DNA from 3 places in the Clostridium gasigenes genome. Region 3 is predicted to be linked to each of the others. Evidence: a T-box and tRNA genes for the amino acid it is inferred to sense, from the RefSeq annotation. Region 3 holds a T-box; the other regions hold tRNA genes.
The links. A T-box is a leader RNA that pairs with one kind of tRNA and senses whether it is charged. The one in region 3 lies ahead of alaS (alanine--tRNA ligase), so its partner is inferred to be a tRNA-Ala.
Positions count from the first base shown of each region.

Region 1: it has a tRNA-Ala gene. The T-box ahead of alaS (alanine--tRNA ligase) is inferred to sense a tRNA for this amino acid. The anticodon was not compared.
Region 2: it has a tRNA-Ala gene. The T-box ahead of alaS (alanine--tRNA ligase) is inferred to sense a tRNA for this amino acid. The anticodon was not compared.

Region 1 is NZ_CP071376.1:1,465,058-1,475,807, forward strand. It holds rRNA gene J1C67_RS07070 (23S ribosomal RNA) at 1-1,241, shown strand, start outside; rRNA gene rrf (5S ribosomal RNA) at 1,373-1,489, shown strand; tRNA gene J1C67_RS07080 (tRNA-Ile) at 1,498-1,574, shown strand; tRNA gene J1C67_RS07085 (tRNA-Ala) at 1,578-1,653, shown strand; gene J1C67_RS07090 (hypothetical protein) at 1,913-2,053, shown strand; gene J1C67_RS07095 (hypothetical protein) at 2,340-2,783, shown strand; gene J1C67_RS07100 (VanZ family protein) at 3,024-3,470, shown strand; gene cls (cardiolipin synthase) at 3,583-5,016, opposite strand; gene wsfD (glycan biosynthesis hexose transferase WsfD) at 5,533-7,026, shown strand; gene J1C67_RS07115 (LTA synthase family protein) at 7,047-8,891, shown strand; gene J1C67_RS07120 (GtrA family protein) at 8,992-9,357, shown strand; gene J1C67_RS07125 (glycosyltransferase family 2 protein) at 9,453-10,391, shown strand; gene J1C67_RS07130 (hypothetical protein) at 10,500-10,733, shown strand.
Region 2 is NZ_CP071376.1:1,236,793-1,242,181, forward strand. It holds gene J1C67_RS06030 (DUF1667 domain-containing protein) at 1-77, opposite strand, end outside; gene J1C67_RS06035 (NAD(P)/FAD-dependent oxidoreductase) at 137-1,549, opposite strand; gene J1C67_RS06040 (transcription repressor NadR) at 1,606-2,112, opposite strand; gene J1C67_RS06045 (HDIG domain-containing metalloprotein) at 2,139-2,642, opposite strand; tRNA gene J1C67_RS06050 (tRNA-Ala) at 2,769-2,844, opposite strand; tRNA gene J1C67_RS06055 (tRNA-Ile) at 2,848-2,924, opposite strand; rRNA gene rrf (5S ribosomal RNA) at 2,935-3,051, opposite strand; rRNA gene J1C67_RS06065 (23S ribosomal RNA) at 3,142-5,389, opposite strand, start outside.
Region 3 is NZ_CP071376.1:3,750,463-3,764,653, reverse strand. It holds gene J1C67_RS17630 (replication-associated recombination protein A) at 1-199, shown strand, start outside; gene J1C67_RS17625 (RrF2 family transcriptional regulator) at 369-824, shown strand; gene nifS (cysteine desulfurase NifS) at 824-2,005, shown strand; gene nifU (Fe-S cluster assembly scaffold protein NifU) at 2,008-2,445, shown strand; gene mnmA (tRNA 2-thiouridine(34) synthase MnmA) at 2,454-3,530, shown strand; gene J1C67_RS17605 (PRC-barrel domain-containing protein) at 3,710-4,210, shown strand; gene J1C67_RS17600 (AI-2E family transporter) at 4,188-5,219, shown strand; T-box leader at 5,378-5,557, shown strand; gene alaS (alanine--tRNA ligase) at 5,622-8,261, shown strand; gene J1C67_RS17590 (IreB family regulatory phosphoprotein) at 8,404-8,661, shown strand; gene ruvX (Holliday junction resolvase RuvX) at 8,713-9,147, shown strand; gene J1C67_RS17580 (DUF1292 domain-containing protein) at 9,223-9,492, shown strand; gene J1C67_RS17575 (Fur family transcriptional regulator) at 9,651-10,109, shown strand; gene J1C67_RS17570 (ribonuclease J) at 10,220-11,887, shown strand; gene typA (translational GTPase TypA) at 12,070-13,896, shown strand; gene mltG (endolytic transglycosylase MltG) at 13,990-14,191, shown strand, end outside.

The DNA.
Region 1 (10,750 bases), 1.8 Mb from region 3:
GAGAATCCTAAGACCATCGGAAGAATTGCAGTTAAGGAACTAGGCAAATTAACCCCGTAACTTCGGGAGAAGGGGTGCCTGCGAGAGCAGGCCGCAGAGAATAGGCTCAAGCAACTGTTTAACAAAAACACAGGTCTCTGCTAAAGCGTAAGCTGATGTATAGGGGCTGACTCCTGCCCGGTGCTGGAAGGTTAAGGGGAATGCTTAGCGCAAGCGAAGGTGTGAACTTAAGCCCCAGTAAACGGCGGCCGTAACTATAACGGTCCTAAGGTAGCGAAATTCCTTGTCAGGTAAGTTCTGACCCGCACGAATGGAGTAATGACTTGAGCACTGTCTCAACTGCAAATCCGGCGAAGTTGTAGTGCGAGTGAAGATGCTCGCTACCCGCGATTGGACGGAAAGACCCCGTAGAGCTTTACTGTAGCTTAGCATTGAATTTCGGTATTGTCTGTACAGGATAGGTGGGAGACTGGGAAGCTAGGGCGTTAGCCTTGGTGGAGTCATCCTTGGGATACCACCCTGACAGTACTGAGGTTCTAACTGGACGCCATGAAACTGGTGACAGGACATTGTTAGGTGGGCAGTTTGACTGGGGCGGTCGCCTCCTAAAAAGTAACGGAGGCGCTCAAAGGTTCCCTCAGAACGGTCGGAAATCGTTCGAAGAGTGCAAAGGCAGAAGGGAGCCTGACTGCGACACCTACAAGTGGAGCAGGGACGAAAGTCGGACTTAGTGATCCGGTGGTACCTCGTGGGAGGGCCATCGCTCAACGGATAAAAGCTACCTCGGGGATAACAGGCTGATCTCCCCCAAGAGTCCACATCGACGGGGAGGTTTGGCACCTCGATGTCGGCTCGTCGCATCCTGGGGCTGTAGTAGGTCCCAAGGGTTGGGCTGTTCGCCCATTAAAGCGGCACGCGAGCTGGGTTCAGAACGTCGTGAGACAGTTCGGTCCCTATCCGTCGCGGGCGTAGGAAATTTGAGAGGAGCTGTCCTTAGTACGAGAGGACCGGGATGGACCGACCTATGGTGCACCAGTTGTTCCGCCAGGAGCATCGCTGGGTAGCTAAGTCGGGACGGGATAAACGCTGAAAGCATCTAAGCGTGAAGCCTCCCTCAAGATGAGATTTCCCATAGCATAAGCTAGTAAGACCCCTTGAAGAACACGAGGTTGATAGGTCAGAGGTGTAAGTATGGCAACATATTTAGCTGACTGATACTAATAGGTCGAGGGCTTGACCAATTTACAATAATTCATGTGCAATTTTCAGAGAACAAAACTCTGATAAAAAAATATAAGAGACTAAATTAATATTTAGAATCTTAAAATAACTGTTGACAAATAAGTTTAAAACAGTTATACTTAATAAGTAATCTGGTGATGATGGCGTAGAGGAAACACTCCTTTCCATTCCGAACAGGAAAGTTAAGCTCTACAGCGCTAATGGTACTGCACGGGCAGCTGTGTGGGAGAGTAGGACGTCGCCAGGTCAAAACTAGGATCTTTAGCTCAGTTGGTTAGAGCAACCGGCTCATAACCGGTCGGTCTGGGGTTCGAGTCCCTGAAGGTCCACCATATGGGGGTATAGCTCAGTTGGGAGAGCACCTGCCTTGCACGCAGGGGGTCGCAGGTTCGATTCCTGTTACCTCCACCATATTAAAAGTTACGATTTATATCGTAACTTTTTTTGCTTTAATTTAGATATTATTGTAACTGTCGAAAAAGAGAGTAAAAACTCTAAAAATTTAGTTATCAATTATTAATTATATATATTATAATTAATAATATATAGTAAAGGTTTAAATAGAGAATAAGATTATTTTTAACAAAACTGGTTTTCATTCATAAACTAGTAAGGTACTTAATGAATATAAAATCAAACAAAACAAACTTTGAAATGGGGAGTGTTTTTTGTGGGCAATAAATCTGGGTTAGAACAAAGGATAATAGAACTAAAATTAGAGAAAAGGGAATTGCTATTAGCAGGAAAGAATATAAATAAGATAGACGAATTAATAAAAGAAGTAGAAGAAGAGATAAAATGTTTAAGATAGGTTGAATAATTATAAGAAAGTTATTATTAGGGCATAAATACATATATGTATTTATGCCCTTTACATTTATAGAGCTAAAAAGAAAATAGACTAGAATATTACTAGTTATTTTAAAAAAGATATTTTAGGCATAGAAAATACTAAGAAGGGTTATATATTAGCAATTATAGAAATAGGTATAGAAGGATAATTAATAAGAATATAGCATATATTTAATAAAATAAACATATTAAGATATGAGGCATATATTTATGTTATTAATTGAGTAAGAGAGAGGTGAGCTTATATGATAAGAACTGTTGTATGTGAAAAAGAGGGATGCAGTGGTAGTAGATTCCATATAGTAACTGATAATAATGAAATAGTATTAACGTGTGACCAATGTAAGAGTGAAAATAAATATGATATAAGTTATTATGATTTCATAATGTTGTCAAATTGTTCTAAATGTAATAATGATACGTTTAAAGTATTTAAAGATACAGATAGAGATGGTGTTTATGCAACATGTACTGAATGTGGTGCGGTTCCTGAAAAAGTATATATAGATCCTGATGGAGCACAAGTATCATATGAAGGGAAATTATTAAATGATATAAAAGATACATTACACCTAGTAGAACAAAGGATGTGTAACTTAGAAGTTAAGGTACAAGATATAGAGAGAGGACAAGGAATGTTAGAGCAATCTTTAGCTTATATTAATAGATATTTAATAGATCGTGATTAATATCTATACAAGTTAAAATTAAATAGTGTATAATTTTTAAGGAGATTAATATATTATTTAATTTAGACATCTTTAAAAATATAATAGTAAATATGAGAGTTTATTTTATTTCATGATTTGTTTATTTAATACAGAATAGCACTACTACTAGTGTATTAAATTTATTTGTTTGTAATAAAATATATATCAAAGTAAAGTCTATTATTTTTGAGGATGCTTTAAAACTTAAGGAGAATAGATATGATCAGAAAAAACAAAGTGATATCATGGGTAATGTTATTAGTATGGATGGGAATAATATTCTTTATGTCCAATCAAACGGGTGAGGTATCAAGTAATCAAAGTGATTTGGTAATAAAAATATTTGAGTTTTTAGGTATAAGATTAGATTCGTATTTTGGAGAGCTAGCAACTTTTATAATAAGAAAAGCATCACATTTCACTGAATATCTAATTCTATTTTTGCTTTTATATAGAGTAAATTGTTTGTATATGGGTAAAAGAAATGCTAAATTATATACTTTATTAGGGGTTTTATTATATGCAGGTTCAGATGAAATTCATCAATACTTTATACCAGGTAGAGCAATGGCATTTAAAGACGTGATAATAGATATATCTGGTGGATGTATAGCTATGATTTTAACATGGATATATGAAAATGTTAAGTCAAATAAGGAGTCTTAAAAAAATAATAATATCTATATAAAAAGAGGGCAATTTTTCTAATCACTGTAATAGTGGTTAGAAAAATTCTCTTTTTTTAACGACGCTTATATTAGGATAATATTGGTTTAGGCTATAATATAGATGAAAATAATCTACATAGACCATTAATAAATCTATCTATTAGTGAACTTTTATCGAAGGTATCTAGATTAAAATCAGTGCAATTTTTAAGATCTTGTAAAAAAATGTTGTTTAAATCCTCAGTAACATATTTATCATATATTACTGTATTTATTTCATAATTCAATTCAAAACTTCTGATATCCATGTTAGCAGTACCTACAGTGCAAATCTCATTATCTACAGTAAGTATTTTTGAATGAATAAAACCTTTATTAGAATATAAATATACTTTTGCGCCACATCTAACTAATTCTGCTATGTAGGTAAGTGAAGCTCTATTTACCATAAAGTGATCTGCTTTTTTAGGATATATTATTTTTACAGTAATGCCGCTTAGTATAGCTATTCTAAGAGTATCAACAAGTGCTTCTGGCGGAATAAAGTATGGCGTAATAATATTTACTTCTGTTTTTGCCATACTGATCATCTTAATTATGCTTTGCATTATTGAAGGATATTCGGAGTCTGGGCCACTTTTTGTAAGTTGCATAACAGTCGAACCTATAGAGGTAGCTGTCTTGAAATAATTTTCAATATTACTTGGAATATTATAATCTTCATTGCAACTTTTTTTTACAATTGAATAGTCATCAAGAAACACTGATTGAAGACCAAGTACAAAATCACCTTTAATCATAAAATGGCAATCTCTCCAATTGCCAAGTTCACCCTTGCCTAAATACTCATCGCCAATATTAATACCACCTAAAAACCCAACTTCACCATCTATAACTATAATCTTACGATGATTTCTATAGTTAATTTGAGTGTTTATAATTCTTAGGAATGGAGCTAAAAAGTGGCTATAGAAAACTACTTCGACACCAGCAGATTTTAACTCTTTAACGTATCGATGACTTAACTTAGAAGAACCAATTCGGTCTATTATAAATCTAACGGTTATACCTTCAAGAGATTTTTTTATTAGAATATCCTTTATTTCGTTACCGATAACATCGTCTTTTACAATATAATATTCTAAATGTATATGATTAGTTGCTTTAAGCAATTCTTTCTTTAAGGCATCAAATTTTTCACTACCTCCATTTAGAACTTTAATGCTATTATTAGTGAACACCGGAGAATAAGAATTTGCTGCTAATAGTTCCATTAAAGATCCATATTTATTTAACTTATGAGAAAACTTTAATGGATATAATAACTCTTTTAAACTAAAGGAAATGGTTTTATCTAGTTTATTTATTTTCCAACTTCGACCTAAAAAAATATATAAAAGTAGGCCTATGGGAGGAAGAAAAATTAATACTAGAATCCAGGCAAGTGTTTTTTCAGGTCTTTTTTTTTCTAGAACAACTACAGTAGAGACTAAGATTATATTTATTAATAAAAAAAACAAAATAATTAATAATAATATATACATTCAAAGACCTCCATGACGATATCAATAATTTTATAAATTTACTATGATATATATTAATAGTATTTCCAGTTTATTAGTTAATTATCATCATAAGGCAAAAGAATGGAAGAATAAATTAGGGTTTATGTTAAGATTAAAAATAGTATTAAATAGACTATCATATCGACTTGTTATTTTTAAAAAGATTATTAATATAGAAATTGGATAGAATAAAAATAAAGCAAATATTAATATTATTGAAAATTATGGTATAATTGTAATGGAAAATACATTTTGATTATAAATACACACTATGAAGATATACAAATGAAAATATTCAAATTATGTAAAAAATAATAACTAAGTGAGCTGATAGAAAATAACAAGTTAAAGATTTTGAAGATATTTTGTTATAGGAGAAGAACTATAATACAAAATAGACCAGAATTTGATTAGTTATTTATTTGAAGTCTATTAAGGTTTCATGCATATGGATTAATTATTATTTTAATATTAGTTAGAAAGGAAATTAGATTAATGAGGTTAAAAAAAAGAAATTTATTTTACCAAAGAATATTATTTTTGATTTTAGCATTAATAATAATAAAGTATGTATTGTTTTCATATCCACAACCAGGGGTTGCTGATCAAGGAGATTTTCAAAGAGTTATGTCAGAGGGTGGGATAGGATTAATCAATGAAGATATTATAAATCTAGATTTTAAAAGATTTAACGAATATACAGTAACAGATTACTCTATTAAAGATAATGGATTTATTAAATTTGAAAGTAGTACTATTGGATATATAATATATTTTATATCACTTATTTGTAGGTCTATTGGAGAAGATGTATTTAAAACTCAATATTTAGCTGTAATTTACGTTATTATATATGTTTCAGCATTATATATAATAATGAAAAGTATGAACATAAAAAGCAGATTAAAGTTTGGAATTTTAAGCTTATTAAGTTTGTTCGTTTTTTTAGATGGAAATTATTTAATATGGTTTAACAGTCTATATGGTGAGCCTATGATGATTAGTACACTTATGTTATTTATCGCGGCATATAGTTCTTATGTTTATAAAAAATATACACTTAAAGATGATAATAAGATAATAGGTAGAATAGTATTTATATTTATTGCAGCATTTTTATTTGTAGGATCTAAAATGCAAATAATAACAGCCGTGCCTATGATAATATTTATGTTAGTTAAAGTATTATTGGATAATAGAAGGGTTATAAGTAAAGTTAATCTTGTGTGTTTATCAGTTTTCTTAGTTATAATATTAATATATCCTATGAGAATAACTATGAAAAATAAAGAGATGAGTAAAGATACTCAATATAATTCTGTGTTTTATGGAGTGCTTAATGGTTCAAATGATCCAAAGCAAGATTTAATAGATTTAGGATTAAATTCAGATATGTATGTTGAAGCTGGTAAACATGCTTATTTAAATCCAGATGAATATGTTAAATATGCACCTAAAACAGAAATAACTGAAAATGAATTCTATAGAAAGATGTCAAATGGAAAGTTAGCTAAGTTTTATTTAACGCATCCAATAAGACTTATAGAAGGAATGAAATATACTGCAAACCATGCATTTATAACAGGGACAGGTTTAGGTAAATATTCAAGAAGCTATAGTGAAGAATCTATAAGAGAATTTGATAAATTTACAATATGGTCTAAATTTAGAGAAAATAAATTTCCTAAAAATATTAGGTTTGTTATATTAATTTATACTATGATTTTTTCGGTTTCAATTTATAAATATGTTAAGAATAAAGGTAATAATGAAATTAGAAATAAGATATATATAATTTGGCTTCTAATATTTATAGCAGCACTACAATTCCCTATGCCTTTTGTAGGTAATGGAGAAGCTGATACTACAAAACAATTATTTCTATTCAACTTCATAACTGATGTAATTATTTTAATTTCTGTGTATTGGAGTATATCAAAGGGAATTGATTTTATAGGATGTAAATATAAAAGTATAAAATCGGTATAATGTGAAAGGTGCGTTAGATAATGAAGTTTGATTTGTTAAAATTCATATATTGTAATGCTAAGGATAAGATAAGGAGTAACTGGATATCTATATTTAGATTTGTAATTGTTATAGATATGTTAATAAAGACTACTGTATTTTTAACTATATTAGAAGAGAGAAAAGCTGATAAGTTAATAATAGACAATATAAGTATAAAGTTAAGTTTGGTACATTTGATGTATATTATTCTTGTTTTTTCTTTCGGATATTTACTTTCTTATAATAAGCAAATTATATATTATAATTTATTAAACATCTTTTATAGTATTTTGTTAGTTATGGATCTAGGATATTATAGAATGAATATGGATTTACTAGGTTTAAAAAACATTTTCTTTCCAGGAACATTTAATCCAATGAAGGGAGATATATTTATATTTAAATCATCTGATATACTATTTGTTATAGATATAATTTTAATAATAGTATGGATATTAGTATGTAAAATAATAAATAATGAAAAAAGAAATTTAATTAAATTTAGTGTAACATTTATAATGGCTATACTAGGCATATTTATTTCATTTATATCCTTAGATGTATTAAGCTTAGCAGGGTGGGATAGAAAAATGTTTGATCAAAGTTGGACAACTCTGATGTCAATTAGAGCACCAGGTCCAATAGGATATCATGGATATGAGGCTATAAGAACTTTGAAGAGGGTATTTCATAATCCTAAAGCTGAAGATATGAAGGAAATAGATGATTGGCTAGTAAGTAATAATGAGAACTTACCTGATAATGAGTATAAGGGTATGTTTAAAGGTAAGAATGTTATTTTTCTGCAAATAGAGTCTCTAGAAAATTTTGTTATAAATAAAAAGACCAATGGTAAAGAGATAACTCCTATTTTAAATAAGTTAATTAAAGAAGGCTTGTATTTTAATAATATATATGAGCAAAATAATGCAGGTAATAGTATAGATTGTGATTATATGGTTAATACATCTATATTTCCTTTGGGCGGGGATATTACAGCTTTAAATTATGGTGAAGTAGTTTATCCTAATTCATTACAGAGGGTTTTGAATAATCAAGGATATAAAACTATATCTACTCATCCTTTAGAACCTGGAGAGTTTAATTGGTTAGAACTTCATAGAAATGGATTTGGCGCTAGTGAAATTTGGGATGACGATGATTATTTTTATGATGAATATGTTGGGTATGGATTATCAGATAAAAGTTTTTTAAATCAATTAGCTTATAAGATTGATAAAATAAATGAGCCATTTTATCTTCATTCTTCTACGTTAACTAGTCATGGACCATTTAATATAGATGATGAATATAGGGTATTAAATTTACCTAAAAAAATAGATAAAAGTTACTTAGGTGGATATTTCGAGAGTATTAGTTATACTGATAGACAAATTGGTATGTTTATAGACAGGTTAGATAAAGATGGGTTACTTGATGATACAATAGTGGTTATTTATGGAGACCATGGAGGTGTACATAAATATTATAATGATGATATTAAAGATTTATGTTATGAAGGTAATTGGTGGAAAGAATACACTAAAGAAATACCTTTAATAATATATTCGAAAAATGGTCATAAGCAAGCGTTTAATAAGCACGGAGGACAAGTTGATATTATGCCAACTGTTTTATATTTATTAGGGGTAGAGGATTTTAATTATAAAAAAACTTCTATGGGTAGAGTTTTAGTTAATACAAATAGAGATGCAACTGTAATTAAGGGAAATATAATAAAAGGCCAGTGCAAAGATGAAGAAGAGAAAAACAACTTGTTAAAAGCTTATGATATTGGAGAAAAGATAATTAAGAATAATTATTTTAAATATAATAGAAATTGAAGATTAGGGAATTAAATTTAAGAGATTTGAAAGAAAATATATCATATTATCAGTAAATATTTTTTAAAAATCTTTAAGTTTAGATAGAAAGGATAGAATCATGGAGAAATTTATAAAGTTTGGATTAGTAGGGGTGTTAAATACTGCAATAACTATTGGGATATTTAATGTATTAAGATTTGTGGGTATAGACATAATTGTGGCTAATACAATCGGATATATTTGTGGAATAGTGAATAGCTATTTTTGGAATAATAGATGGGTATTTAAAAGTAATAGTAAAGATATAGCTACTGCTTGTAAGTTTATAGTAGTAAATATAGGAACAATGTTTATAAATAATTGCATATTAATTTTATTAGCGCAAAAGATAGGGATAAATGAGGTTATAGCACAAGGCGCATCTTTAGGATTAACAACTATAATTAATTTTATAGGTAATAAAGTGTGGACATTTAATAAATAAAGAAAATGATTAAGACGTAAGGTATGTATTTAAAAGTCAAAGTATTATTAGACATAAGTTTTAGTAAAACAAATAATTAGAGTGAAGGTGATTGTATGGGGAAACTTATATCGGTAGTAGTACCAATGTATTACGAAGAAAAAGTTGTAGGGGAATGTTATAGAAGATTATCAGAAGTAATGAATAATGTTAAATATAATTACGAATTAATTTTTGTTAATGATGGAAGTAAAGACAGAACTTTAAAAATGTTAAAGGAACTTGCAAAAGAAGATAATAGAATTAAAATAATAGATTTTGCAAGAAACTTTGGTCATCAAATAGCAGTCACAGCTGGAATTAAAGAAGCACATGGAGATGCAGTAATTATTATTGATGCAGATCTTCAAGATCCACCAGAGCTTATAGTAAATATGATAGATAAGTGGGAAAATGGATATGAAGTTGTATACGCTAAGAGAAAGAAAAGGGAAGGAGAAACTTTCTTTAAGGTATTAACAGCTAAATATTTCTATAAAATATTAAATGTAATGTCTGATATAGAGATACCAAAGGATACTGGTGATTATAGATTAATGGATAGAAAAGCTGTAGATGTATTTAATAGTATGCCTGAAAAAAATAGGTTTGTAAGAGGGATGGTTTCGTGGATTGGGTTTAATCAAACTTATGTAGAATTTGTTAGAGCAGAAAGATTTGCTGGAGAAACAAAATATCCTTTAAAGAAAATGCTTAAGTTAGCTGAAGATGGAATAGTATCATTTTCAAATAAACCAATAAAAATAATAGGCGGAATTGGTTTATTATTTGTTACTATATTCTTTATTCAAATAATATATGCAATTTGCAATACTATGTTTGGGAATAGAGTTAGTGTGATATTTTACTTATCAAGTTATATTAGTTTAATTGCAGGAATAATACTTGTAGCTATGAGTGTTTTAGGAACATATATAGGAAAAATATTTGATGAAAGCAACGGTAGACCATTATATATAATAAGAGAAAAAGTAAATTTTGAGTTAAATAAGTAAAGAGTAAGAACGGGAGTATATAAAAATAATATATGTATAAATAATTATTACCTGAACAAAATATATATAAGGCTAAGGGTTTAGCGCTTATCATATAGGAGGTTGCATATGCCAAATTATAAAATGGATATAAAGGGAGATTTAGGGGTTAGAGAATATAGTAATATATTTGACTATATGGGTGTTGTAGATAGTAAAGATACTTTTACCATTACATTAGAACAAAGTAAAAAAGAAGATCTAAATACAATAACCTCAATATTAAAGGGTAATAATTTTGAAATAGTAAATGAAGGGTTAAAAAATGACGGTGCCTATTATATTAATGCTAATAAAGAGTAGAGAATAGAGAAAAATTA
Region 2 (5,389 bases), 1.6 Mb from region 3:
CTCTTAACTGGAATCACTTTATATTCACTACTACCTTTTATTCTAACAACAGAAGTGAATATATCCTTCTCTTTCAAAAATACCCCTCCTCAATATCTATTATCTATACTTAGCTTTTTTATAAATTGCATATAAATTAAACATCTTTAAATTCTTTTATTCTCCCTGATATTACCTTAGAATTCTTAGAATCATCTACTATGTCAGTTGGCTTTTTATCTAATTCTCTAGCTAGTATGTTTATTATCTTTTCATTACAATAAGATCCTTGACAGCTCCCAAATCCAGCTGCTGTTCTTCTCTTTACACCTTCTACAGTTCTCGCACCTAAAGGTCTTCTTATGCAATCAACTATTTCTCCCTCGGAAACAGTATTGCAAGAACAAATAATCTTTCCATACCTATTATCAAGATCTATTATTTCATTGATTTCTTTCTTATTCATTTCTCTAAACCTATAAAATTCTCTTCTTTTATCAATAAAATTCTTTTTTAATGTACAATTTAAATTACTAGATAAGGTATCGCATAACATTTTAGCTATTGCAGGCGCAATTGTTATTTTTCCATAATGAGTTCCTGTTACTCTTATATATCCCTTATCTATTTCACTATCATCAATTAGCATAGAATCCTTATCATAGCTTTCTCTAAATAAATTATTTATGTTACTTTTCTTTAAATCATTTAATAAGTTATTAGCATAATCTAAATTATCATCTAAACTTGTTTTATTTACACTTTTTATACCAATTAAAGATCCATCTGTAATTGTTGGAGAGCTTAAAACAAAAGTATTTTTATCAAAAGTTTCTATAACTATTTTACTTAATTTATTATTATAATTATTATCTACAAGTAAATAACTCATATTTTTAAATTCATCTTCATTTTCATAAGTTTCCTTTTCTTCAACTATGCCATTTTCCTTAATATATATTTCATTTGGTGTAGTATTTATAACAACTTTACATCTAAATTTATTTTTACTTGTATTCACTATGAATCCTTTAGCTATATTTTGAATACTTATAACCTCTTCTTCTAGCCTAAAATTAACTCCATTATCAGAAGCTACCTCTGCATATGCAATAGCTAAATCATATGGTGCTATAATAGCTACATTTTCAGAATATAAACCCTTCTTAACATTATTGTTTATATTTGGTTCAATATCATATATATCTTTATCATCAACTAAATAGACACCATCTATTCCTCTATCTTTAGCTCTATTATACATTTCCTCAAGTTTTTTTACACCATTATCATCATTTACAACCCTTAATGCACCAATTTTCTTAAATGGTAATTTGAATTTTTGACAGGTCTCTTCTAATAATGAGTTGCCTATATACTCAAGACCAGCCATTATATTGTCTGATGTCTCTGATCCATCATAAACAATAGACGTATTTACAAATGATATATCATCTGCTATATCATAGTCCTTCTCTATAAGCGCTATATTAAAATTATATTTAGATAATTCATAAGCTACAGCACAGCCAATTATACCGCCACCTAATATTAAAACATCATAATCCATAAACCATACTCCCTCCTATATTAATTAAGTATCTTTATTATTAGTTTACTAATAAATTATAAAGCAAATCCCTTTTCTTCTAATTCTTTCTTTATAGCCTCAATATCTTCTTCAGTATCCGCTGAAATAGTATGTAAGTGAATGCCATTAGTTAATTCAGATAAAGGCTTAGCATCTATATTCTTAAATGATTCTTCAAATTTATTTAGGTCATTTAAATTTTTTATCATCATATTACCTATTATTTCACCATACAAAGGATGTTCAACAATAACGTTTTCTATTATACCACCATACTTAACAACTACTTGTAGCTCTTCTATCATATTATCTATACTATGATTTACAGCTATAATAGATTTCACTCTATTTATATCAATGTTATATATATATCCTTCTGGTGTTGCTATTATATTACTTCCTTTTGCCCTTAATATAGCTATATCTTTAACTATTATTTGCCTAGTAACTCCAAATCTATTAGCTAAATCTATTCCTTTTATAGCCTTATTATTCTTCCTCAACAATTTTACAATTGATTCTCTTCTATCTATAGACTTCATATTTTAATTCACCTACCTAATAATATCTAATTTTTATTATCACAAATACTGATTATATCTATTATTTTATTTTTTTTGAATTTCTTCTTATTATGATGATATCTAACTACCTCTAACAATTCTTTATCATAATTACGTGTTTTAAGCATCTCATATCCTATTTTAGGATGATTATAGTAGATATTTATTTGTTTTATATTATCATACTTCTTTAAATTCCCTTTAGTAAACTTATCTAATAATACTATTAAGGACTTCTCTATTAAATTTATATGATATTTACTTTTTCCTATATCATGCAAAAGAGCTATTTTTCCTACTCTGTATTCATCCATTTTAATATTATTATTTTTTAATAGCATTACTGAATCTTTACAGACTCTTATGCAATGATGTTTATCACTCTTTTTAAGCTTATTAAACATCATAATTTCATTGTTATTTAAATAAGTTTCTATATAACTATAGTCTATCTTTTTAAAAGAGGATTCTATTCCCCATATAAACTGTTTAATACGATAAAATTTCATTTTTCTTCACCTTTTCATTATATTCTATTTAAATAATAACACTATATATTTTCATTATCAATTATTGTTATACTTATATTTTATATAACAAAAAAGCTACGAAATAATTCGTAGCTTTTTTTATTATGGTGGAGGTAACAGGAGTCGAACCTGCGACCCCCTGCGTGCAAGGCAGGTGCTCTCCCAACTGAGCTATACCCCCATATGGTGGACCTTCAGGGACTCGAACCCCAGACCGACCGGTTATGAGCCGGTTGCTCTAACCAACTGAGCTAAAGATCCATTAATATTAACCTGGCGACGTCCTACTCTCCCACACAGCTGCCCGTGCAGTACCATTAGCGCTGTAGAGCTTAACTTTCCTGTTCGGAATGGAAAGGAGTGTTTCCTCTACGCCATCATCACCAGATGGTTTAGATCCTAAATCATAGATTTAGTCTCTTATATTTAATTTTATCAGAGTTTTGTTCTCTGAAAATTGCACATGAATTATTGTAAATTGGTCAAGCCCTCGACCTATTAGTATCAGTCAGCTAAATATGTTGCCATACTTACACCTCTGACCTATCAACCTCGTGTTCTTCAAGGGGTCTTACTAGCTTATGCTATGGGAAATCTCATCTTGAGGGAGGCTTCACGCTTAGATGCTTTCAGCGTTTATCCCGTCCCGACTTAGCTACCCAGCGATGCTCCTGGCGGAACAACTGGTGCACCATAGGTCGGTCCATCCCGGTCCTCTCGTACTAAGGACAGCTCCTCTCAAATTTCCTACGCCCGCGACGGATAGGGACCGAACTGTCTCACGACGTTCTGAACCCAGCTCGCGTGCCGCTTTAATGGGCGAACAGCCCAACCCTTGGGACCTACTACAGCCCCAGGATGCGACGAGCCGACATCGAGGTGCCAAACCTCCCCGTCGATGTGGACTCTTGGGGGAGATCAGCCTGTTATCCCCGAGGTAGCTTTTATCCGTTGAGCGATGGCCCTCCCACGAGGTACCACCGGATCACTAAGTCCGACTTTCGTCCCTGCTCCACTTGTAGGTGTCGCAGTCAGGCTCCCTTCTGCCTTTGCACTCTTCGAACGATTTCCGACCGTTCTGAGGGAACCTTTGAGCGCCTCCGTTACTTTTTAGGAGGCGACCGCCCCAGTCAAACTGCCCACCTAACAATGTCCTGTCACCAGTTTCATGGCGTCCAGTTAGAACCTCAGTACTGTCAGGGTGGTATCCCAAGGATGACTCCACCAAGGCTAACGCCCTAGCTTCCCAGTCTCCCACCTATCCTGTACAGACAATACCGAAATTCAATGCTAAGCTACAGTAAAGCTCTACGGGGTCTTTCCGTCCAATCGCGGGTAGCGAGCATCTTCACTCGCACTACAACTTCGCCGGATTTGCAGTTGAGACAGTGCTCAAGTCATTACTCCATTCGTGCGGGTCAGAACTTACCTGACAAGGAATTTCGCTACCTTAGGACCGTTATAGTTACGGCCGCCGTTTACTGGGGCTTAAGTTCACACCTTCGCTTGCGCTAAGCATTCCCCTTAACCTTCCAGCACCGGGCAGGAGTCAGCCCCTATACATCAGCTTACGCTTTAGCAGAGACCTGTGTTTTTGTTAAACAGTTGCTTGAGCCTATTCTCTGCGGCCTGCTCTCGCAGGCACCCCTTCTCCCGAAGTTACGGGGTTAATTTGCCTAGTTCCTTAACTGCAATTCTTCCGATGGTCTTAGGATTCTCTCCTCACCTACCTGTGTCGGTTTGCGGTACGGGCACTACTTCTCTTTCTAGATGCTTTTCTTGGAAGCATGGAATCAGATACTTCAGCCTAAAAGGCCTTCCCCATTACGCCTCAGAATTGTTAAAGCGGATTTGCCTACCTTAACTCCCTAAACGCTTAGACTAGCATTTCCATTCGCTAGCACATCCTATCCTTCTCCGTCACACCATCGATAATAACGATTGTAGTGGTATTGGAATATCAACCAATTGTCCATCGCCTACGCCTTTCGGCCTCGGCTTAGGTCCCGACTAACCCTGGGCGGACGAGCCTTCCCCAGGAAACCTTAGGTTTTCGACCTGTAAGATTCTCACTTACATCTCGCTACTAATGCCAACATTCTCACTCGTAATCAGTCCACCGCTCCTTACGGTACGACTTCAGCCCGATTACGACGCTCCTCTACCGCTCGTATTAAATACAAGCCCGTAGCTTCGGTGGTAAGTTTGAGCCCCGGACATTTTCGGCGCAGGATCTCTTGACTAGTGAGCTATTACGCACTCTTTCAATGAATGGCTGCTTCTGAGCCAACATCCTAGTTGTCTTTGAAATCCCACATCCTTTTCCACTTAACTTACACTTTGGGACCTTAGCTGACGATCTGGGCTTTTTCCCTTTCGACCATGGATCTTATCATTCATAGTCTGACTGCCGGACTAATAGTATATGGCATTCGGAGTTTGATAAGGTTCAGTAAGCGATACGCCCCCTAGCCCATTCAGTGCTCTACCTCCATTACTCATATCCGACGCTAGCCCTAAAGCTATTTCGAGGAGAACCAGCTATCTCCGAGTTCGATTGGAATTTCTCCGCTATCCACAGCTCATCCCATGCTTTTTCAACAGCAACGTGGTTCGGTCCTCCACGGGGTTTTACCCCCGCTTCAACCTGGCCATGGATAGGTCACTCGGTTTCGGGTCTACGGCATGCAACTAGTCGCCCTATTAAGACTTGGTTTCCCTTCGGC
Region 3 (14,191 bases):
TTCTATGAAAGATGCTCATTATAGTGGAGCAGTTAATTTGGGTAGAGGGGTAACCTATAAATATCCACATAATTATGAAAATAGTTATGTGAAGCAACAATATCTTCCGGATAACTTAGCTAGTAAGGTTTATTATCAATATGGTGATAATAAGTTAGAAAAAACTACTGCTGAGTATTGGAGACGAATAAAGAATTAAATAAGTATATATTTTAGAAAGCATAAGGATTCTATTTTGAATTCTTATGCTTTTATCCATTTCAAAAAGATAAAAAATCAATAAAATAATATTGACAATAACCGAGCGTTTTGCTAAGATATAAAGGGAAATACAAGTAAAAGAGTTAACATTAAGGGGTGATATATATATGAAACTTTCTACAAAAGGTAGATATGGAGTAAAGGCAATGGTAGACCTTGCTATACATTATGGTGATACACCCGTTTCAATAAAAACAATTTCAAAAAGACAGAATATATCTGAATATTATTTAGAACAATTATTTTCTCCACTTAGAAAAGCTGGACTAATAAAAAGCATTAGAGGAGCTCAAGGAGGATATGTTTTAAACAAAACACCAGATCAAATAAAGGTATCGGACGTAATGTACGTATTAGAAGGACCGATAGAAATAGCAGAGTGTATTGAAGGCGTTGAATGTAATAATGTTGATTGTTGCGCTACAAGATTGCTTTGGGAAAAAATTAAAAATAGCATTGATGAGGTAATGGAATCTATTACTTTGCAAGATATAGCTAATGACTATGCTTCAATAAAACAAAAAAATGAAAGAATAAATATAGTTAATAGGAGTGAAGAATAATGAAAACAGTATATATGGACTATGCTGCAACTACATATGTAAAACCTGAGGTTTTAAATGAAATGATGCCCTATTTTACAGAAAAATTCGGAAATCCGTCATCATTCTACGATTTATCAAGAGAGACAAGTCGCGCAATTGATGAAGCCAGAGGGAATATTGCTAAAGCTTTAAACTGTGAAACAAACGAAATTTACTTTACAGGTGGAGGTTCAGAATCAGACAATTGGGCGATAAAAGGAATAGCTTATGCTCATAAAAATAAAGGGAATCATATAATTACAAGTAAAGTGGAACATCATGCGGTGCTTCATACTTGTGAATACCTAGAAAAAAATGGTTTTGAAGTTACTTACTTAGATGTGGATGAAGATGGATTTATAAATCTAAAAGAATTAGAAAATGCAATTACTGATAAAACAATATTAGTATCAATAATGTTTGCAAATAATGAAATAGGTACAATTCAACCTATAAAAGAAATTGGAACTATATGCAGAGAAAGAAAGGTTTTTTTCCATACAGATGCAGTTCAAGCAATTGGAAACATTCCAGTTGATGTAAAAGAATTAAATATCAGTTTACTATCACTTGCAGCCCATAAAATATATGGACCAAAAGGTATTGGTGTTTTATACATAAAAAGAGGGATTAAAATTGATAACTTAATTCACGGTGGGGGACAAGAAAGAGGAAGAAGAGCAGGAACTGAAAATATTGCATCAATTGTAGGCCTTGGAAAAGCTATTGGGCTTGCGGTAGAAAATTTAGATGAACATGCTAAAAGAATGACAGAGCTAAGAGATAGGTTAATAAAGGGATTATTAACTATTCCATATTCAAACTTAAATGGACCAGCAGGAGAACAAAGATTACCTGGTAATGCAAATATAGGGTTTGAATTTATAGAAGGTGAATCAATATTGTTATCATTAGACTTTGAAGGGGTATGTGCATCAAGCGGAAGTGCTTGCACATCAGGGTCTTTAGATCCGTCACATGTATTGCTTGCTATAGGGTTGCCGCATGAAAGAGCTCATGGATCGTTAAGATTAACAATGGGAGATGGAACAACCGAGGAAGATGTAGATTATGTAATAGAAGTTTTACCACCTATAATACAAAGATTAAGAAATATGTCACCTTTATGGGAAGATCATTTAAAGAAAGGGGAAAAATAATTATGATATATACAGAAAAGGTAATGGATCATTTTAGAAATCCAAGAAATGTTGGAGAAATAGAGGATGCTAATGGTATAGGCGAAGTAGGGAACGCTAAGTGTGGAGACATAATGAAAATATATTTAAAGGTTGAAGATAATATTATTAAAGATGTTAAATTCAAAACTTTTGGATGTGGATCAGCGATAGCTTCATCATCAATGGCTACAGAGTTAATAATGGGGAAAAGTATAGAAGAAGCATGGACATTATCAAATAAAGCAGTTGCGGAAGCTCTTGAAGGACTTCCAGCAGTTAAAATGCATTGTTCAGTTTTAGCAGAAGAAGCAATTCATAAGGCTATAAATGACTATAGAAACAGAACAGGATTAGAACTTTGGGATTTTGAAGAACACGATGATATCCATGATCACGTTCATGGAAATGATGAAGAGTAGGTGACTTAGTGAAGAAGAAGGTAGTTATAGGTATGAGCGGTGGAGTGGATAGCTCAGTTGCTGCATACCTTTTAAAAGAGCAAGGATACGATGTTATAGGTATTACTATGAAGAATTGGAAAGAAGACGATGACTATGTAGAAAGAGAAGGTGGTTGTTGTTCACTTTCTTCAGTTGAAGATGCAAGACGAGTAGCTGATAAATTAGATATACCTTTTTATGTTTTAAATTTTGTAGATAGTTTTAAAGAAAAGGTTATAGATTATTTTGTACAAGAATATATAGAAGGTAAAACACCAAACCCATGTATAGCTTGTAACAAGTACTTAAAATTTGATGAACTTTTAACTAAGGCTAGATCTATAGGTGCAGAATATGTATCTACAGGACATTATGCAAAAATAGAAGAAAGAGATGGTAGACATATCTTGATTCGTGCAGATGATGATAAGAAAGATCAAACATATGCCTTATATAACTTTACTCAAGATCAATTAGCACATACTCTAATGCCTTGTGGAGATTATACTAAGGATAGAATTAGAGAAATTGCTAAAGAAATAGGGCTTGCAGTTCATAATAAAAAAGATAGTGAAGAAATATGTTTTATTCCAGATAATGATCATGGTAATTATATATTGAAAGTTAGACCTGGCGAAGTAAAAACAGGTAATTTTGTTGATAAAAATGGAAATATATTTGGAGAACATAAGGGTATAGTTTACTATACAATAGGACAAAGAAAAGGGCTAGGATTAGCTCTTGGAAGACCTGTTTTTGTAACTGATATAAATCCAAGAACTAACGAAGTTGTTATTGGTAAAGAAGAAGATATATTTAAAACTGATTTAGTAGCAACAGATGTTAATTTTATAACTTTTGATAACCTTGAAGGTGACTTAGTTGTTGAAGCTAAAGTTAGATATTCAGGAAAAGCTGCAAAGGCTACAATTTCACCATTAAATAACGGAAAGGTTAAGGTAAGCTTTGAGGAAAAACAAAGAGCTATAACTAAAGGTCAATCAGTTGTTTTCTATGATGGAAACATTGTAGTTGGTGGAGGAGTAATAGAAGAAATTCTTTAATTTCTATATTAGGGATCTAAACAAAAACAAACCATAATCTGACTAGTTGTTTTTTTAGATCCCTTAGATTAAAATAAAAATTCTCGTAATTAACTATTACGAGAATTTTTTTTGATTTAAAAGGAGAAACTAGTTTTAATAATACTAAGGCTAGGTGATAGAAAGAGAGGGATAGTAGTATGTTAAAAACTAGGGATTTCTATTTAATAAAAGTATATGATATAAAAGGGAAATATTTAGGAGTTATAGATGATATAGCTATTGATTTTTATAAAGGACAGGTAATTGGATTCTTCATTTCTAACTTTTCCTTGTTTTCAAAGAAAAACTATATAGATAAAAAAGAAATAATTTCAATAAATGAAGTAGTCATAGTTAACACTATGACTCATTATAATGGATTATCATTTAAGGAAATTAAAGACATGGATATTATGGATAATAACAATACTATGAGAGGAGTTCTTGAAGATTTAATTATAGAGAAAAAGGATTTATCTATAAAGGGTATTATTATGAGCTCGGGGATTTTTGATAAAATGTTAAAGGGTAAAGAAATACTACTATTAAAGCAATGTATATTAGGTGAAGATTTTATTTTGTATAGTGGAAATGATGCTATAAGATTACAAACATTACCACATAATATACGCGAATATGATAAGCTTAAGCAAGCATAAAAAAATAATTAATAAAATTTTAATAGTAGTAGTGATTATATTAGTACCTTTAATATATATAAAGATTGCACCAGTAAAAACTTTGGTAGACATATTACTAATATCTTTTATATTTGCCTATGGGTTAAAGCCAATAAGTAATAATGTGAGTGAAAAATTTAATTTAAAAAAGAGGACTTCTTCAATTATTATAATAGTAGCTATAGTAGTAATTACAGTTATGTTATTATATTTAATGATTCCAGCAATAATAAAAGAGTCTTCAAATTTTGGAGCTATGATGGATAACATAGAGTTATATATAAAGGATATAGCTAGGAAATTAAAAATTGATGATTTACCTATTTTCAACAGTTTATATATGCAAATTAATGAAAAAATAAATATTTTTTTAGGTGGATTTTCAAATAATTTTCTTGAAAATATAATTAGTGCTTCGGAAAATATTATTTCCTGCGCAATAATTCCAATTGTAACCTATTATTTTTTAGTAGATGGTGAACTAATATACAATAAAATATTATTAATATTACCAACTCGAAAAAGAATAGTAGCTAAAAAAATACTATCAAATATTGATAAAATACTCTCAAGGTACATAATAAGTCAATTGGTTTTATCGCTTATAATAGGAGTATTAACATTTATTATATTAATGTTAGTAGGGGTTAAGTTTGCTTTGGTTTTAGCTATATTAAATGGAGTTTTTAATATAATACCCTATTTTGGTCCTATAATTGGAGGTGTTCCAGCGGTTTTTGTGGCTCTAATAGATTCGCCATCAAAAGCAATTTGGACAATAATAGTAATGTTTATATTGCAACAATTAGAGGGTAATATATTATCACCTAAAATTACAGGGGATAGTACCAATATGCATCCTATTATAATTATAATTTTGCTTTTAATTGGAGAAATGTTTGGGGGATTAGTTGGAATGATATTAGCGGTTCCCATTGGTGTAATTATTAAGGTGATTTATGAAGATGCAAATTATTATTTGTTTTAGAATTTTCAATAGATATTTTTTTGAAACTGTCTAAATTTAATTGACATATTTTAATAAATAAATTATACTTTCAATTAAGTAACACTATAAATCTATGGGTTGTATCAGTGGAACTTACTCCTTAGAAGGTATATGAAAAGGAGTTCTTTTAAAAAAATATGTAAGCTATGATAAGAATAAGTAAATATTTAATAAGAATTTCAGAGAGGAAGTATATGGTGTAAGCTTCTATCTTATAATATTGAAGCTATCTTTGAGCTATAATTTTCTAAGTGATGCATTTTAAAAAAAAGTGCATAATTAGGGTGGTACCGCGGAATATAGTTTTCGTCCCTTTTTATAGGGATGAGGACTTTTTTTATACCTAAAAATAAAAAAAATGTAATAACGGAGGTAACAATAATGAAATACATGGGAGCAAACGAGCTGAGAGATACTTATTTAAAGTTCTTTGAAGAGAAGGATCACTTAAAATTAGAAAGTTTTCCTTTAGTGCCAAAAAACGATAAAGGTTTACTATTGATAAATGCAGGTATGGCACCTCTAAAGCCATATTTTACAGGTGTTCAAACTCCGCCAAGAAAAAGAATAACTACTTGTCAAAAATGTATTAGAACTGGTGATATAGAAAATGTAGGGAAAACTTCAAGACATGGTACTTTCTTTGAAATGCTTGGAAACTTCTCTTTTGGAGATTATTTTAAAGAAGAAATAATCTCATGGGCATGGGAATTTATCACTGAAACACTTGCAGTGCCTAAAGATAAGTTATATGTAACTATTTATTTAGAAGATGATGAAGCTTTTGATATTTGGTGCAGTAAAACAGACGTAGATCCAAAGAGAATATTTAGATTAGGTAAGGAAGATAATTTCTGGGAAATTGGTGTTGGACCTTGTGGACCTTGTACAGAAATTCACTTTGATAGAGGAAATGGATCTATAACAACTATAGAGGAGTTCCTTAAAGCTAGTGATGAAGATAGAGTTGTTGAGTTCTGGAACTTGGTATTTACTCAATTTGATAAAGATGAAGAGGGTAACTACAATAAACTTGCAAAGCCTAATATAGATACAGGAATGGGACTTGAAAGAATAGCTACAATAATGCAAGGTGTTAATAATATATTTGAAATTGATACTGTTAAAAATATAGTTAAAAAAGTATCTGAATTATCTGCTATTAATTATGGTGATGATGCAATAAAAGATATATCTCTTAGAATAATTACAGATCACGTTAAAAGTGTAACTATGCTAATATCTGATGGTGTTCAGCCAAGCAATGAAGGTAGAGGCTATGTGCTTAGAAGACTTTTAAGAAGAGCTGCAAGACATGGTAGAGTCCTTGGAATAAAGGGATTGTTTTTAAAAGATATAGTTGATTCAGTTGTTGAAAATTATGGGGAAGCTTATCCAAAACTAAAAGAAGATAAAGAATACATTGAAAAGATAATTTCATTAGAAGAAGAAAGGTTTAATGAAACTATAGATGCAGGTATGAATATATTAGCTGGTTATATAGTTGAACTAGAAGCTTTAAAGGAAACAGTGCTGAAGGGCGAAAAAGCCTTTAAATTATATGATACTTATGGATTCCCTATTGAGTTAACAGAAGAGATTTTAGAAGAAAAGGGGATATCAGTTGATAAAGAAGCCTTTATTTTAGAAATGAACAATCAAAGACAAAGAGCAAGAAGTGCAAGAGGGGAATCATCATATATGGGTAGTGATGAAAATCCTATAAATAAAATAGATGCTTCAATTAATACTGAATTTGTAGGATATTTTGAAACAGAAATAGAAGCAAAAGTAGTAGCTTTAGCTGATGACAAGGAAATGAAAAACGAATTAGTAAAAGGTGAAAAAGGCTATATTGTAACTGATTCTACTACATTTTATGCAGAGATGGGTGGTCAAGTAGGTGACAGAGGTATAATTATTAGTGAGAGTGGGGAAGCTTATGTTTATAACACAAAGAAAAATGTAGGTGGGAAAATTATTCACTATGTAGAAGTTAAATCTGGAAATATTAAAAAAGATCAAAAAGTATCGTTGAAAGTAGAAATAGATAGAAGATTGAATATTTGTAAAAATCATACAGCTACTCATATGTTACATGAAGCGTTAAAAGAAGTTGTTGGAAAACATGTAAATCAAGCAGGTTCATATGTGGATGATGAAAGATTAAGATTTGATTTTGCTCATTTTAAAGGATTAACTGAAGAAGAATTAGAAAGGGTTGAAACTTTAGTAAATAGAAAAATTATGGGAGTGTTTGGAGTAAATACAAATCTAATGACTATAGAAGAAGCTAAAAATAGTGGAGCTATGGCATTGTTTGATGATAAATATGGAGATAAAGTTAGAGTTGTTAGTATTGGAGAGTTTTCAAAGGAACTTTGTGGAGGAACTCATGTAAAGAACGCTGGGGAAATTGGATTATTTAAAATAGTTGGAGAATCTGGAGTTGCAGCGGGAATGAGAAGGATAGAAGCAGTAACAGCTTTAAATGCTATGAAATACATGGAAGAGAAAGAAAAGACGTTAAAAGAGGCTTGTAATGTTTTGAAATGTACTGAAAAAGATATTTTAAAGAAAATAGTTTCTCAAAGTACAGAGATCAAGGAAAAAGAAAAAGAAATATTAGAACTTAAAAATAAAATAACTTCAGGAGCAGAAGGAGATATATTAAATTCTGCTAAGATAATTAAAGGAGTTAAAGTTATATCATATGCTTTAAAAGATGTTGATGGAAATGCATTAAGAGATTTAGCAGATAAGATTAGAAATAAAATGGAAAGTGGAGTAGTTGTTTTAGTAAGTAATGTTAATGATAAAGTTAACTTAATAGCTATGGCAACAAAAGATGCAGTAGAAAGTGGAGTTCATTGTGGAAAAATAATTAAAGATGTAGCAGCTATTGTTGGTGGCGGCGGAGGTGGAAGACCAGATATGGCACAAGCTGGTGGGAAAAACCCTGAAAATGTTACCAAGGCAGTTGAAACAACTTTTGATATTGTTGAAAAGTTAGTAAAATAGTGTACAATTAAACTTTTATAATGTATAATATATTTAAATAAATATTAATAAAGTATAGAAGATAATAATCGTAAATATAGATTTTATGAAAATATTATAAATAAAATTAGTAGGGGGTGAAGCTGCAATTAGCAGCATTATTATGAATAATAATTTAGATCATACCATGCAATTCAATTTGAACATTGATAAAGAGGATTTAACAAAATCAATTTTGAATGATGTTTACAATGCGCTAAAGGAAAAAGGGTATAATCCTATTAATCAATTAGTTGGATATCTTATTTCAGGTGATCCTTCTTACGTTACAAGTTACAACGGAGCAAGAGCTTTACTGAGAAAACTCGAAAGAGATGAAATTCTTGAAGAAGTTATGAGATCTTATTTAGAAGTGAAATAAAGAGAGTGCCCGTATTATTTTCGGGCACTCTTATTTTTTAAGGAGTTAAGTATGAGAATACTAGGATTGGATGTGGGAAGTAAAACTATTGGAGTTGCGGTAAGTGATCCTTTAGGGTACACAGCTCAAGGAGTAACTACAATAAGAAGAATAAAAAAAGATACGGACATAGAAGCAATTAAAAAGTTATGTGTTGAATATTCTGTTGAAACCATAGTTGTAGGATTACCTAAAAATATGAATGGTACTATTGGAGAATCAGGTGAACGAATGCTTGGGTTATGTGAGGTAATTAAAGAGGCTACAGGAATAGAGGTAGTAACTTGGGACGAAAGATTAACAACAGTAGCGGCACATAAATCTATGCTTGAAGCAGATTTATCTAGAGGTAAAAGAAAGAAGATTGTAGATAAAATTGCAGCAATATTTATATTGCAAGGATATTTAGATAGAATAAGTTTAAGTAAGAAAAATAAAATTACTTAATTATAATTATTAATTGAAAAATATTATTGACAACATTAATATATAAAATATAGAATTAAAAAAGGAGAGATAATTATGGATAAAAAATTAGACGTAATAGAATTATTTGATGAAGAGGGTAATGCAGTAAAATTTAACGTTGTTGAATTTCTGGATATAAAAAATCCTGAAACTAAGGAAACTAATGAATATGTTATAGTTTATGAGGATGGATTTGATGAAGATGACGTAATTGCATTAAAAGTAGATATTGATGAAGATGGAGAAGATTTATTAGTGCCTATAGATGATGAAGAAGAATTAGCGTTAGTGCAAGAAGCTTATGATAGCGTAGTTATAGATTAGGTATTGAAAAATAGTTGCGGTGATATGTATCTTGATTAGTTATTTTTAAAAATAACTTAATTAAAAGGAATTTTTTTAAAAATAATAGATACAGTTTCTAGCACATTATTTTTCAAAGTTCCTATCTAAAGAAGGAATTTATGAAAGAGGTGTTGTTTATGGAAGAAATAATGACTATTGATATGAATGTATTAAAAGAAGATTTAAGACAAAAAGGCTATAAGCTAACTCCTCAAAGAAGAGCTATAGTAGATACAATTATTGAAAAAGAAGGAGAACATTTAACGGCTGAAGAAATATATGATGAAGTTAAAAAGAATTGTCCAGAAATTGGTTTGGCAACAGTTTATAGAACTATATTGTTATTAGAAGAGTTAGGTGTAATATGTAAACTAGATTTAAATGATGGATGTAGCAGATATGAAATAGTTCATAAAGATGAAACTCATAGACATCATCATTTAATATGCAATAAGTGTAAGGCTGTTATAGAAGTTCAAGACGATTTGTTAGATGAAATTGAAGCAGTAATAGAAAAATCGTATGAGTTTAAAATTTTAGATCATAGTGTTAGATTTTTTGGACTTTGTGAAAAATGTCAAAGTGAAACTAAATAAGTAATAAAGGTATTATCTTTATTGATATGTAAAAATACTTAACTGTTTTTTACATTTTTAAAATAGGTAACATACTTTTGAATATATATTTTATGAAAAGGAGGGTAAATATGAAAAACGAAAAAGCAAAGGTTAGGATTATTCCTTTAGGTGGACTTAACGAAATAGGAAAAAATATAACAGCAATAGAGTATAAAAATGATATAGTTGTTATAGATTGTGGATTGAAATTCCCAGATGAAGACATGTTTGGTATAGATATAGTTATCCCAGATATTAATTATCTTTTAAACAATAAGGAAAAAGTAACAGGGATATTTTTAACTCACGGACATGAAGATCATATTGGTGCATTACCATATGTTTTAAAACAATTAAATGTACCTGTCTATGGAACAAGATTAACTCTTGGTATATTAGAAACGAAGCTTAAAGAGCATGGACTATTAAGTACAACAGAACTTATTATAGTTAAGCCAAGAGATGTTATTAAATTAAATTCTGTTTCAGTAGAATTTATAAAAACAAATCACTCTATTGCAGACTCAGTAGCAATAGCAGTTCATACCCCACTAGGAGTTGTACTTCATACAGGAGATTTTAAAATCGATTATACACCTATAGACGGACAACAAACTGATTTTGCCAGGTTCGCAGAACTTGGAAAGAAGGGCGTTCTTGCATTACTTGCAGATTCAACTAATGTTGAAAAACCAGGATATACAATGTCAGAAAAAGTAGTAGGAGAAAGTTTTAATCGTATTTTTGCAAAGGTTGAAGGTAGAATAATAGTAGCTACATTTGCTTCTAATATTCATAGAATACAACAAATAATAGAATCATCAAGACTGTACGGTAAAAAAGTAGCTGTTTCTGGGAGAAGTATGGAAAATATAGTTCAAGTTGCTATTGAACTTGGATATTTAGAGATCGAAGAGGAAATGCTTATTGGTATAGATCAAATTAATAAATATCCAAATGATAAGGTAGTCATAATTACTACTGGTAGCCAAGGTGAACCAATGGCGGCATTATCAAGAATGGCAGCTTGTGATCATAGAAAAATAAGCATTGTAAAGGGTGATACAGTTATTATTTCTGCAACACCTATTCCAGGAAATGAAAAATTAGTTTCTAAGGTTATAAATCAACTATTTAAACAAGGCGCAGAAGTTATTTATAAATCATTAGCTGATATTCATGTATCAGGGCATGCTTGTCAAGAAGAGCTTAAGTTAATGCAAGCATTAGTTAAGCCAAGATATTTCATTCCAGTTCATGGTGAATACAGACACTTAAAGCAACATGGAGAACTAGCTATGTCTTTAGGGTTGCCAAAAGAAAATTTAATTATAATGGAAAATGGTGACATAATTGAAGCTAATAGAAGCGCAATAAAGAAAAATGGATCAGTAATTTCAGGACAAATCTTTGTTGATGGTCTTGGTGTTGGGGATGTTGGGAATATTGTACTTCGAGATAGAAAATATTTATCGCAAGATGGAATAGTAACAGTTGTTGTTACTTTATCTAGAGAAAATAATTCAGTAGTTGCAGGTCCAGATATAATTTCAAGAGGTTTTGTGTATGTTAGAGAGTCTGAAGGCTTGATGGATGATGCAAAAGAAGTCGTAAGAAAAGTATTGTTAAATTGCGAAGAAAAGAATATTAAAGACTGGGCAACACTTAAATCAAGAATAAGAGATGAACTTAGAAGTTTCTTATATGAAAAAACTAAGAGAAGACCTATGATTTTGCCGATTATAATGGAAATATAAGACATAGGTTGACAAGTAGTAAAAATAACATTAAAATGAATAAGGTAATAAGTCAAAAAAAATTGGATACGACTGTATCCAATTTTATTTTGGAAAAAATGAGTTATAGGTTTACATTATGATAAGTAACAAATTATTATAGGTTCACATTATAATAAATACAAATTATTGGAGGCACATAAATGGAATTAATAACTAGAAATGATATAAGGAATATAGCAATAATAGCCCACGTTGATCACGGTAAGACTACTTTGGTTGATGCGCTATTACAACAAACTAATAAAGCAAGAGAAAATGAAAAAGTAGAAGAAAGAGTAATGGACTCTAACGATTTAGAAAAAGAAAGAGGAATTACAATACTTTCAAAAAATACATCACTTTTATATAACGGTATAAAAATTAATATAGTAGATACTCCAGGACATGCTGATTTTGGTGGAGAAGTTGAACGTGTACTTAAGATGGTTGACTCAGTTTTACTTGTAGTTGATTCATATGAAGGTCCAATGCCTCAAACAAAGTTTGTTTTAAAGAAAGCTTTAGAACTTGGATTAAAACCTATAGTTGTAATAAATAAAATTGATAAGCCAAATGCTAGACCGGTAGAAGTAATTGACGAAGTATTTGAATTATTCTTAGAGTTAGGTGCAGAAGATGAACAATTAGATTTCCAAACAATCTACGCATCAGCTAGAGAAGGTTATGCTAGATATGAAGTAGAAGATACTAATGTTGATATGCTACCTTTATTTGAAACTGTACTTAAATATGTAAAAGCACCAGAAGGTTACATGGATGGACCTTTCCAAATGTTGGTTACTACTTTAGATTCAAATGAATATGTAGGTAAAATTGCAGTAGGTAAAGTTCATAGAGGAAAAGTTAAGAAAAATCAACAAGTAGCTTTAGTTAAAAAAGATGGAACAGTAGGAACTTATAAAGTATCTAATGTGTTTACATATATTGGAACAAACAGAGTTGAAGCTGAAGAAGCTGGACTTGGTGATATAATTGCAATAAGTGGAGTTATAGATGCTAATATTGGTGAAACTATAGCAGATGTATTAAGTCCAGAAGCACTTCCATTTATAGATATTGATGAGCCAACATTAAACATGAACTTTATGGTTAATGATTCACCATTTGCTGGTAAAGAAGGAGCTTATGTTACTTCAAGACATTTAAGAGATAGATTACTTAAGGAATTAGAAATAAACGTAAGTTTAAGAGTTAATGAAATTACTCCAGATTGTTTCGAAGTTTCAGGAAGAGGAGAACTTCATTTATCAATTCTTATTGAAACAATGAGAAGAGAAGGATTTGAACTTCAAGTATCTAAACCTAACGTTATCTTCAAAATAGAAAACGGAAAGAAATTAGAGCCTATGGAGTACTTAACAATAGATGTTCCAGAAGCATTTATGGGACCTATAATGGAAAAGCTAGGACCTAGAAAAGGTGAAATGGTTAATATGACTTCAGCAGTTAATGGATATACTAGATTAGAATTCGTTATCCCAGCTAGAGGACTTATTGGATTCAGAAGTGAATTTATGACAGATACTAAGGGTAATGGTATAATGAACCATGTATTCCATGGTTATGATAAGCATAAGGGTGAAATGCCAGAAAGAAGTAGAGGTTCAATAGTTTCATTTGAAACAGGAGACGCTATAGCTTACGGTTTATATAACGCTCAAGAAAGAGGAACATTATTCATACCAGCTGGAGTTCCAGTATATCAAGGTATGATAGTTGGAGAATGTGCTAGATCAGAAGATATGGATATAAATATCTGTAGAGCTAAAAAGCTTACAAATACAAGATCTTCAGGTGCAGATGATGCATTGAAATTAAGCCCACCAACAATAATGACTTTAGAGCAATCACTAGAATTTATCAATAGCGATGAATTAGTAGAAGTTACTCCAAAGACAGTAAGAATGAGAAAAAGATTCTTAGACAGTTCTGAAAGAAGAAGACTTACAAGTAAAGGTAAAAAATAAGAAGAAAATTCTTTAAAATTGAATTAAAAAGTATTATAATAAAGTAAATAGCCTATTAATAAGGCTATTTACTTTTATATACAGGGGGTTTTTATGAACATTTTAAAAAATAAGAAAATAGTAATTATTATGTTTATAGTGATTTTGATAACAGTTTCTTTTATTTTTTTTAACAAATCCCTAAAACATCCTTTAAAAAGTGATAAAGATATAATAATAAATGTAAAAACTGGAGACAGTTTTTATAGTTTATTAAATAAATTGCAAGAAAATAATCAAATTAATGGCCTAGGAA